Regions from separate parts of the Pseudomonas sp. AG1028 genome, predicted to be linked through region 2. Evidence: predicted binding sites of a transcription regulator. Region 2 holds the regulator's gene; the other holds the start of a gene.
The links. Region 2 encodes FliA, which starts transcription of late flagellar genes. Its sites were predicted from a motif close to CTAAAGTTTNNNNNNNNNNNGCCGNTAA; they were not measured.

Region 1 (5,656 bases), on a different contig from region 2:
TGAGCTCGACCACGCGCTGCGGCGCCACGCCGGGAATCTCGAAGGTATTGCTGATCAGCCAGGCACCTTTCGGCAACTCGGTATGGGCCTTGTCCCAAAGCGCAGGCATCGGCGCAGGTGAGAGAAAGCAGTAGGCGACGTCGATGGCGCTCAACTCGGTGCGCCACAGGTTCTGATAACGAATCCGGCAGTTGCGCCGGCCGAGGCAGCGCAACCAGGCAATTGCAAAGGACAGCGGCGCAGTTTCCACGCCGGTGAACTGTGCCTGGGGAAAACGCCGCGCCAGCCACAGCAAGGTGCCGGCCGGGCCGCAGCCCAGATCGACGAAGCTGAAACGCTGGCCGCGGGCTTCGAGCAGGCGAGCCAGTTCATGCCGGGTACCGGCGCCGGTCAGGTAAAGCGGCACGCGCTCGCCGAAGCTGTTCCAGTTGAGCATCAGTAATAACAGAAAGCCGAGCAGAAACAGCCAGGACGGCAGCGGCGCACCACTGGCCAGCAGCAAACTCGGCACGAACAGCAGATTCAGCCACCACCACCAGCGCGACAGGCCCAGCCAGCGAGCCAGGCAGGCGCAAAGCAGGCCGTGCAGCAAACCGGCGGCCAAGGGGCTCGCGCGCCACTCGAACAGCTGGGCCGCAGCAATGATCGCCACGCCCATGACTAGGGTGACCACCAACTGGATCAACAGGGCCAGGAGGGCCGGATAACGTTCACCCAGGCGATGCAGCGCGCGGTAGGAAGCAGCCATGCCGTTGAGGCTCGTAGAAAGACGGTTGGCCAGTCTAGCGCCGGCCTCGACAAATTGTCGCGCCATCAGGCGTGCTAGAATCCGAGCCATTTCAAGCGCAGCACAACTCGGAAGCCCCATGGCCAAACGCCAACTCAACCGCCGGCAAAACTGGCGCATCGAAAAGATCCAGGGCGAGCGCGCCGCACGCGCCGCCAAGCGCGAATCCCGCGTGGTGGAAACCCTGGAAGGCGGCGATCTGGGCCCGGAGCAGACCGGCCTGGTGATCGCCCACTTCGGCGTGCAGGTGGAAGTCGAAGCCACCGACGGCGAGCTGAGCGGCCAGGTGTTCCGCTGCCACTTGCGCGCCAACCTGCCGACGCTGGTCACTGGCGACCGCGTGGTGTGGCGCCCGGGCAACCAGGGCATCGGCGTGATCGTCGCCCAGCTGCCACGCGACACCGAGCTATGCCGCCCGGACACCCGCGGCCAGCTGAAGCCGGTCGCAGCCAACGTCGACCTGATCGTCATCGTCTTCGCACCACTGCCCGAGCCCCACGCCAACCTGATTGATCGCTACCTGGTCGCTGCCGAGCACGCCGGCATTCGCCCGCTACTGCTGCTCAACAAGGCCGACCTGATCGATGCACAGAACGAAACCGCGCTGAATGCGCTGCTCGGCGTCTATCGCCAGCTGGGTTATCCGCTGCTGGAAGTCTCGGCGCTGGAAGGCGATGGCATGGAGCAGCTCAAGAAGCAGCTCGACGGCAACATCAGCGTCTTCGTGGGCCAGTCGGGCGTCGGCAAGTCGTCGCTGGTCAACAGCCTGCTGCCGGGCGTCGACACCCGCGTCGGCGCGCTGTCCGAGCTGACCGGCAAAGGCACCCACACCACTACGACCGCGCGCCTGTTCCACTTCCCCGGCGGCGGCCAGCTGATCGACTCACCGGGTATTCGCGAGTTCGGCCTCGGCCATGTCAGCCGTGACGATGTGGAGGCGGGCTTTATCGAGTTCGCCGACCTGCTCGGCCATTGCCGTTTCCGCGACTGCAAGCATCACCGCGAGCCCGGCTGCGCCCTGCTCAAGGCGCTGGAAGATGGGCGGATTCAGCCGCAGCGGATGAACAGCTACCGGCACATTCTGGCCAGTTTGCCGGAACCCGAGTATTGATCCGCTTCGTACACGTTGGTGTGCGAGCCGATCACTCCTTGGGCTGATCCAGCTTCAACGTGCCATCTTCGAAGATGTTCAGCTTCTCTCGCACCTGATCACTGGAAAGCGGCTCGGCTGCAGGCGCCGCACCTGAGCCCGCGCCAGTACCACCGAAAGGCGAACCCTGCGCGGGATCCGGCGCCAGCGCGCCACCGCCCTGCTCGCCTTCGATGTTGCGCTGCGCCCTCTTGGTCAGCACCACGATATCGATGCGCCGGTTCACCGGGTTGAACGGATCGTTGCGGTCGAACAGCGCCGACGAGGCATAGCCGACCACGCGCGCCACCTGGGCATCGTCGTAGCCCGCCGCGATCAACACGCGCCGCGCCGCATTGGCGCGGTTGGCCGACAGCTCCCAGTTGCCGAAGCCGCCAGCGCCGGCAAACGGCTTGGCGTCGGTATGGCCGCTGATGCTGATCTTGTTGGGCACCGTCTTTATGGTGTCTGTGAGGGCGAACAGGATGTCCTCGAAGTACGGCTGCAGCTGCGCGCTGCCGAGGGCGAACATTGGCCGATTCTCGGCATCGACGATCTGGATGCGCAGGCCGTCCTGGGTGATCTCGAACAGGATCTGATCCTTGAAACGCTGCAGCTGCGGGTCCTGCTCGACCTTGGTCTGCAGCTCCTGCAGCAGCAGCTCCAGGCGCTCGCGCTCGACTTCCTCGGCCTTGGCTTCGGCCTGCTCGGCGTCCAGCTCGGCGGGATCCTTGGGATCGGCTTTCGCTTCGTCCCCCGGGGCCTCCTGGGGCTGCTCGTTGAGGGTGCGATCCGGCGACGGCGTCGGCGAGCCGCCGAGGTCGATCACATAGGGGCTGGCGCTCTCGGAGAAACCGATGGGGTCCTTGAAGTAACCGGAGATCAATTTCTTCTGCTCGGGTGTGGCCGAGGACATCAGCCACATCACCATGAAGAAGGCCATCATCGCCGTGGCGAAGTCGGCAAAGGCGATCTTCCAGGCGCCACCATGGTGGCCGCCGGCAACCTTCTTGACCCGCTTGACGATGATCGGCTGGTTGTTTTCCATGGTGCTTAGTTCCCGCGCATGGCCTGCTCAAGCTCACTGAAGCTCGGGCGGTGCGCCGGGTACAGGGTCTTGCGCGAGAACTCGACGGCCAGCGACGGCGGCATGCCGGACGCCGAGGCGACCAGGCCGGCCTTGATGGCCTCATAGACGTTCAGCTCTTCCTTGGCGTCGTGCTCGAGTGCCGCGGAGAGCGGGCCGAAGAAGCCGTAAGAGGCGAGAATACCGAGGAAGGTACCGACCAGCGCGGTACCGACCTTCTCACCGATCTGCGCGTTGTCCGCCTCGGCGAGAATCGACATGGTGATCACGATACCCAGTACCGCGGCGACGATACCCATCGCCGGCATGCCGTCGGCGATCTTCGCCACCGCGTGGGCCGGGTGCTCGAGTTCCTCCTTGAGGCCGACCAGTTCCATGTCGAACAGGCCTTCGAGCTCGTGGGGCGCCATGTTGCCCGAGGACATAATGCGCAGGTAATCGCAGATGAACGCGACCATGCGCTCATCGCCCAGCACCGCCGCGTACTTGCTGAAGATCGGGCTCGCCGCCGGGTCTTCGAGGTCGGCTTCGATAGCCATCATCCCCTCGCGGCGCGCCTTGTTGAGAATCTCATAGAGCAGGCGCAGCACTTCCAGGTAGTAATCGTGGGTGAAGCGCGACTTGAACATTTTCAACGACTTCTTGAAGACAGTCATGAACATGCTGCCCGGGTTGGCCTGCAGGAAAGCGCCCAGCGCCGCACCGCCGATGATCAGCACTTCGAAAGGGTGCACCAGGGCCATGAGATGACCGCCCGACGCGACGAAGCCGCCGAACACGCAAGCGAATACAACGATGATGCCGATGATTTTGGCCATAGAAAAAACTTGATCAGGTGAATAAGAAAGGGCGACCGCGCGAACCCCCTTCTATTTATCGGAAGAGATGCGCCAGACTATAGTCAGTTAAGTCTAAAAAAAGCCATTTTGGCACACCCCCATGGTCGCAAGCACGCCGTTACCGCGCACCCTCGATGCCTGGCTCAAGCAGCTGGACGGTCAGCTGCTGCCCATCGCGGCCGATCATCACCTGCAGGTACGCCGCGCATTGGCCGACAGCCGCCGCTCGCTGCGTGAGATCGCCGACCTGATGCAGGATAGCCCGGCGCTGGTGCTCAGCGTGCTGCGCGAGGCCAACAGCAAGGGCAGCGCCCTGGGTGAGGCAGCGGAAAGCCTGGAGACTGCCCTGACCCGCCTGGGCTTGAAGCGCGCCGAAGAGCTTCTGGCCCGCTTGCCCGCCCGGCCGCTTGCCGATATTCCAGCTCCACTACGGCAGATCCAGCTAATCAGCCAGCACGCCGCTTTCCAGGCCAATGGCCTGTTCGCCGCGCGCCTGGCGCGTCTGTGGCAGGAAATTCACTGGGGCAGCCTGCTATTCCTATCGCCAGTCTGGGTCTTGCTGGCCGCTCACCCCCACCTGTTCGAGGCCTGGGAACGGCGTGTACTGATAGACGGCGAGCAGCCCGTAAAGGTCGAGCGCGACATGCTCGGCATACCGTTGTTCGCGCTGTGCCTGGCGCTGGCCGAGCGCTGGCGCCTGCCGGCGTGGATCTCTCAGGGCTATCGCTTGCTGATTGATGATCGCCGCCTACTGGGCAGAGCCCTGCACATTGCCCGACGCAACGATGAGCCGCTGCGCCAGCAGCAGGCACTGGACGCCAACCCAACGCTGCAGCGCTGGCTCACCCAGCCGGCCAACAGCATTCTGCTAGCCAATGTGATCGCGGTGTCGGCACACAACGCCTGGAACGGCCCCCACACCCGACGCTGGCACGGACTCAATTGCCTGTACCTGCAGCTGCCACTGACCGAGCTGCAGCAGCAGATCCACCAGAACGCCGCGCACAGCGCCCGGCAACTGGATACCGTCGGCCTCTGGCACCCCGCCGAGGCGCTGCTGTGGCCCTGGGATGCACGCCACTTCCAGCCAAAGCCAGTGCCGGCGCCTGCCCCGTCACCTCAAGCGATCGATTGGCGGCAGCTGTGCAGCCAACTGCTGGCCCAGCCTTCAGCCTTCAGCAACGTCCAGCAGCTCACCACCTGCGCTCGCCAGGCGCTGCAGGCCACTGGGTTGTCGCGGGTGGTGATGCTGCTGGCCGACCGCAACCACAGCCGTCTGCAGGTGCAGCAGCACGCTGGGGTGACGCCCAGCGCTGGCGGCCTGACCCTCGATCCGGCGCAGAGCCAGGTGCTGCGTCGGCTGCTGGAAAAGCCCGCACAACTGCGCCTGACGCCAGCCAACATGGCGCAATTCTCTGCCCTGCTGCCAGGCGACCTGAAAGTCTTGCTGCCTAGCGAACACCTGCTGATCCGCTCGCTGGCCAGCAACGAGCGGGTGGTGATGCTGCTGTTTGCCGACCAGGGCGGCCAGCCGATCAGTGACACCAGCGTGCAGGCCTTCACCAAGACCGCGCAGTGCATCGAGCGCGCGCTGGACACCTTCAGCAAACGTAAGCGCTGAGCGCCGCCGCTTCGCGGTATTCTTCTGCGCTACAATCGCCCGCTTAACTCAGCCAACGAGGCCTGTATGACAGCCTTCGACAATTTGCCGCTGGTCATCGAGCCGGTAGACCTCGCCGCACACCTGGATGCCCCCGAGCTGATTCTGGTCGACCTGAGCAACCAGCAACGCTACTTAACCGGGCATATCCCGG
Region 2 (5,656 bases):
TTGCCGAGCATCACCATCAGCGTCGGCATGATCGCCAGGGTCAGCGGCACCTTGATGACAATCTTCGAGCCCTGCCCCTTCTGGGAGAACACGTTGACCGTGCCGTTGAGCTGGGAAATCTTGGTTTTCACCACGTCCATGCCGACGCCGCGACCAGAGACGTCGGAAATTTCTGTCTTGGTCGAGAAGCCTGGCGCAAAGATCAGGTTGTAGCACTCCAGATCGCTCAGCCGATCGGCGGCATCCTTATCCAGCAGGCCTTTTTCCACGGCCTTGCTGCGCAGGATCTCGGCGTCCATCCCCTTGCCGTCATCGGTGATCATCAGCAGGATGTGGTCGCCTTCCTGCTCGGCGGACAGCACCACGCGCCCGGTCCGAGACTTGCCGGCCGCCTCGCGCTCGTCAGGGCTTTCCACCCCGTGGTCGACGGCGTTGCGCACCAGGTGCACCAGCGGGTCGGCCAGTGCCTCGACGAGGTTCTTGTCCAGGTCGGTCTCTTCACCAACCAGTTCCAGGTTGATCTCTTTCTTGAGCTGGCGTGCTAGATCGCGAACCAGGCGTGGGAAGCGCCCAAAGACCTTCTTGATCGGCTGCATGCGGGTCTTCATGACCGAGGTCTGCAGATCGGCCGTGACAACGTCGAGGTTCGACACCGCCTTGGACATGGCCTCGTCGCCGCTGTTGAGCCCCAGGCGCACCAGGCGGTTACGCACCAGAACCAGTTCGCCGACCATGTTCATGATCTCGTCCAGGCGCGCAGTGTCGACGCGAACGGTAGTCTCCGCTTCGCTGGCCGGTGCGGCGGCCGCCGCAGGTGCAGACGCCGGTTTGCTGGCTTCCGCCTTGGCGGCCGCAGGCGCTGCCTTGCTGGGTTCTGGCTTGGCTGCAGGTGCGGGTGCTGCCTTGGCCGGCTCGGCCTTGGCGGCCGGCGCAGCGGCTTTGGCAGGTTGCGGGGCAGGAGCCGGTTTTGCAGCAGGCGCAACGGCCGCGGCCGGCGCTACGGCAGGCGCGACTAACTGACCCTTGCCATGTAGTTGATCGAGCAGCGCTTCGAATTCGTCATCGGTGATTTCATCGCCCGGCGCTGCCGAGGCCGGTTCGCTGGAAGCGGCTACCGGTGCCGCCGCCGACGCAACGGCAGGCGCAGCGAACTGGCCCTTGCCATGCAACTGGTCGAGCAGCGCTTCGAATTCATCATCGGTGATCTCATCGCCAGGCGTTGCGGCAGCGGCAGGCTCAGCAGGCGCTGCAGCCACCGGTTCCACGGCAGGCGCACTGAACTGGCCCTTGCCGTGCAACTGATCGAGCAGCGACTCGAATTCGTCATCAGTGATCTCGTCAGCCGCCGTGGCGGGCTGCGCCGGCGCTTCGTCGCCCAGTGCATCGAGCAATTGCTCGAATTCGCTGTCAGAGATATCTGCTGAAGGCTGTGCCGCTGCCACCTCGGGCTCCGCAGGCGCGACAGCAACCGGTTCAGGTTCAGCCGCGACCTCGACTGCTGCGGGTGCAGGCTCGGCACCAGCGGGCTCAGCCAGACGCGCTAGCGCGGCCAGCAGCTCCGGCGAAGCCGGCGTCAGCTCCACGCGCTCGCGCACTTCGGCGAACATACCGTTGACGGCGTCCAGTGCTTCGAGCACCACGTCCATCAGTTCGGCGTCCACACGACGCTCGCCTTTGCGCAGGATATCGAACACGTTCTCGGCAATGTGGCAGCACTCGACCAGCTCGTTGAGCTGCAAGAAACCGGCACCACCTTTTACCGTGTGAAACCCTCGAAAGATCGCATTGAGCAGATTCATATCGTCCGGGCGGCTTTCCAGCTCCACCAACTGCTCGGACAATTGCTCAAGAATTTCGCCGGCCTCTACCAGGAAATCCTGGAGGATTTCTTCATCGGCGCCGAAGCTCATATGACGTGCTCCTAAAAACCCAGACTGGACAGCAGATCGTCGACGTCGTCTTGGTTAGAGGCGACATCATCACGCTTATCGGCATGAATCTGCGGACCTTCACCGCGGGACGGATTTTTTTCTTTGTTTTGCTCGGCACGCAACTGTTCGTGGTTGTGATCGATACCGGCAAAGCGATCGACCTGACTGGCCATGAGCACCAGTTTCAGTAGATTGCTCTCGACCTCGGTCACCAATTGCGTAACGCGCTTGATCACCTGACCGGTCAGATCCTGGAAATCCTGCGCCAGCAGAATGTCATTCAAATGCTCCGATAGCTTGCTGGTGTCGCGCTGGCTGCGCGACAGAAACAGCTCGATACGCTTGGCGAGCTCACGGAACGCCTCGGCGCTCATCTCGCGGCGCATGAAGCGGCCCCAGTCCTCGGCGAGCGAATCGGCTTCACTACTCAGGTCATTGACCAGCGGCGCGCTCTGCTCGACCAGATCCATGGTGCGATTGGCCGCACGCTCGGTCATGGTCACCACGTAGTTCAGGCGCTCGGTGGCGTCGGAAATCTGCGAGATTTCCTTGGCGTGGGGCACCCGGGGATCGAGCTGAAAATTGACGATAGCGTTATGCAGCTCACGGGTGAGCTTGCCGACTTCGAGGTAAAGCCCCCGGTCGCGCGCCTTGTTCAATTCATTGATCAGCTGTACGGCTTCGCCAAAGTTTCCTTGCTCGAGGCTGTCGACCAGTTGGCGGGCATTGCTTTTCAGGGTCGACTCGAGGTCAACCTCGTTGGAGTCATCGTGTTCCATAACAACCTCGCGGCAGACATCAGCCGTTAACTCGCTCGAAGATTTTTTCGATCTTTTCCTTGAGCACCTGAGCGGTGAAGGGCTTGACTACGTAGCCATTCACACCGGCTTGTGCGGCCTCGATGATCTGATCGCGCTTGGCTTCCGCCGTCACCATGAGCACCGGCAACTGCTTGAGTCGCTCGTCGGCACGCACGGCGCGCAGCAGATCGATACCGGTCATGCCCGGCATGTTCCAGTCGGTTACCAGAAAATCGAAATTGCCGCTCTGCAGCATGGGCAGCGCGGTTACCCCGTCATCAGCCTCTGCCGTATTGGTGAACCCCAGATCACGCAAGAGGTTCTTGATGATCCGTCGCATCGTCGAGAAATCATCGACGATGAGGATTTTCATGTTCTTGTCCAAGTCGACCTCCGTACAGTCCTAAAACGCCTACACCTTGTGCAGCGCTTATTAATCGTGAAACCGGCCTGGCTGAACGCCGCAAACCATTGCGCTCGGCTTTGCTGCGTTCACTGTGTGCCCCGCCCTGCTGTGCTGCATTTACCACAAGGGCTGGCTCGACCAACTCCAGTCCCTGCACAAATTCCTATGCGCGCCACTCCCCCAACCGCGCCCGTAAGCGCGCGGCACACTGACTATGCAGTTGGCTGACCCGCGATTCACTCACCCCCAGCACCTCGCCGATTTCCTTGAGGTTCAATTCCTCGTCGTAGTACAGCGACAACACCAGCCGCTCACGTTCCGGCAGATTACTGATGGCATCGGCCAATGCAGCCTGGAAACGACTGTCTTCCAGTTCATGCGAAGGCCCGTGATGCAGGGAACTCGTGTCTTCCTGCAGACCGCCGTTATCGCCTTCCTGCAAGAGGTCGTCGAAACTGAACAGGCGGCTGCCCAAAGTGTCGCCAAGAATGCCGTAGTAATCTTCGAGACTCAATTGGAGTTCGGCAGCAACCTCGTGATCTTTAGCGTCACGACCGGTTCTGGCCTCAATTTTTCGTATTGCATCGCTGACCATGCGGCTGTTGCGGTGCACCGAACGCGGCGCCCAGTCGCCCTTGCGTACCTCATCGAGCATGGCGCCGCGGATGCGGATACCGGCAAAGGTCTCGAAACTGGCGCCCTTGCCGGCATCGTACTTACGCGACGCCTCGAGCAGACCGATCATGCCGGCCTGGATCAAGTCGTCGACCTGTACGTTGGCGGGCAGACGGGCCAGCAGGTGGTAGGCGATGCGTTTTACCAGCGGCGCGTGGCGCTCGATCAACTGATGCTGTGAATCTCGTGCTTGTGCCTTGCTGTACATTCGGAGTCCAGAGGCTGTCGTCATACAGCCGTGTCTGCAGTCGGTTGTTGCACCAAGCGCTCCACGAAAAATTCCAGATGGCCACGCGGGTTGGCCGGCAAGGGCCATGCATCGACCTTCTGGGCAATCGCCTTGAACGCCAGCGCGCACTTCGAACGAGGGAACGCCTCATACACCGCACGCTGTTTCTGTACGGCCTTGCGAACCGATTCGTCGTACGGCACCGCGCCCACGTATTGCAGCGCGACGTCCAGGAAACGGTCGGTCACTTTAGTCAGCTTAGCAAAGAGATTGCGGCCTTCCTGGGGGCTGTGCGCCATGTTGGCGAGGACCCGGAAACGGTTCATGCCGTGGTCGCGATTGAGTAGCTTGATCAGCGCGTAGGCATCGGTAATGGACGTCGGTTCGTCGCACACCACCACCAGCACTTCCTGGGCCGCGCGCACGAAGCTGACCACTGAGTCACCAATACCGGCAGCGGTATCGACGATGAGCACGTCAAGGTTCTCGCTGATGTCGCTGAAGGCCTGGATCAGGCCGGCGTGCTGCATGGGCGTAAGCTGCACCATCGCTTGAGTACCGGAGGCGGCGGGCACGATACGAATGCCGCCAGGCCCCTGCAGCACCACATCACGCAGGTCGCACTCGCCGTCGATCACGTCAGCCAGGGTGCGCTTGGCGGTAAGACCAAGCAGCACGTCCACGTTGGCAAGGCCCAGGTCGGCGTCCATGAGCATAACGCGCCGACCAAGGTCGGCCAGTGCCAGCGACAAGTTCACCGACACATTGGTCTTGCCAACGCCGCCTTTGCCGCCAGTCACCGCGATCACCTGTACGGGATGCATACCCATGTTATCTACACACCTTATTCTGACTTCACTGTGGGCCCTGGGGCCATTGTGCGCTGTCGCGGCGAGCACGACCAGCGCGTCACCGTATTCAATCCGTTCAACCGGCCTGTCTGGCAGGGTTCTGATAGAGCCCTGCGAACATATCGGCCATGGTGTCTTCGCTCGGCTCGTCCGGCGCCTGCAGACCGACAGCGCGACTGACCAACTGATGGCTGCGCGGCACGTGTACGTCATCCGGGATGCGCGGGCCATCTGCCAAGTAGGCTACCGGCAGACGATGGCCAATAGCCAGCCCCAATACCTCACCCATGCTGGTAGCCTCATCCAGTTTACTCAGAATGCAGCCCGCCAGCCCACAGCGCTTGTAGCTGTGATAGGCCGCCTTGAGAACCTGCGCCTGGCTAGTGGCGGCCAGCACCAGGTAATTGCGTGCGTTGACGCCGCGGCTGGCCAGCGCCTCAAGCTGCATGCGCAGCGCCGGATCATTGGCGGGCAGGCCAGCGGTGTCGATCAGCACCACACGCTTGCGGGCCAGCGGTACGAGCGCCTGGGTCAGCGACTGACCCGGATCGACCTGGGTCACCGAGACGCCAAGAATCCGGCCCAGGGTCTTTAGCTGTTCCTGAGCGCCGATACGGTAGCTGTCCATGCTCACCAGCGCGATGCTGGCCGCGCCATACTTGAGAACGTAGCGCGCGGCCAGCTTGGCCAGGGTGGTGGTCTTGCCCATGCCGGCGGGGCCGACCAGCGCGATCACGCCGCCCTCTTCCATCGGCTCCTGCTTG

Region 1: a site for FliA is predicted at 3,877-3,904, ahead of motA (flagellar motor stator protein MotA). Genes of this name have one in related genera too.

Annotation. Positions count from the first base shown of each region.
Region 1 covers NZ_VIVP01000011.1:65,033-70,688, forward strand. The annotation lists gene FB481_RS18585 (class I SAM-dependent methyltransferase) at 1-748, opposite strand, end outside; gene rsgA (small ribosomal subunit biogenesis GTPase RsgA) at 867-1,898, shown strand; gene motB (flagellar motor protein MotB) at 1,930-2,964, opposite strand; gene motA (flagellar motor stator protein MotA) at 2,970-3,821, opposite strand; gene FB481_RS18605 (HDOD domain-containing protein) at 3,943-5,463, shown strand; gene FB481_RS18610 (rhodanese-like domain-containing protein) at 5,530-5,656, shown strand, end outside.
Region 2 covers NZ_VIVP01000014.1:43,586-49,241, forward strand. The annotation lists gene FB481_RS21355 (chemotaxis protein CheA) at 1-1,910, opposite strand, end outside; gene FB481_RS21360 (protein phosphatase CheZ) at 1,922-2,710, opposite strand; gene FB481_RS21365 (chemotaxis response regulator CheY) at 2,730-3,104, opposite strand; gene fliA (RNA polymerase sigma factor FliA) at 3,301-4,044, opposite strand; gene fleN (flagellar synthesis regulator FleN) at 4,041-4,871, opposite strand; gene flhF (flagellar biosynthesis protein FlhF) at 4,969-5,656, opposite strand, start outside.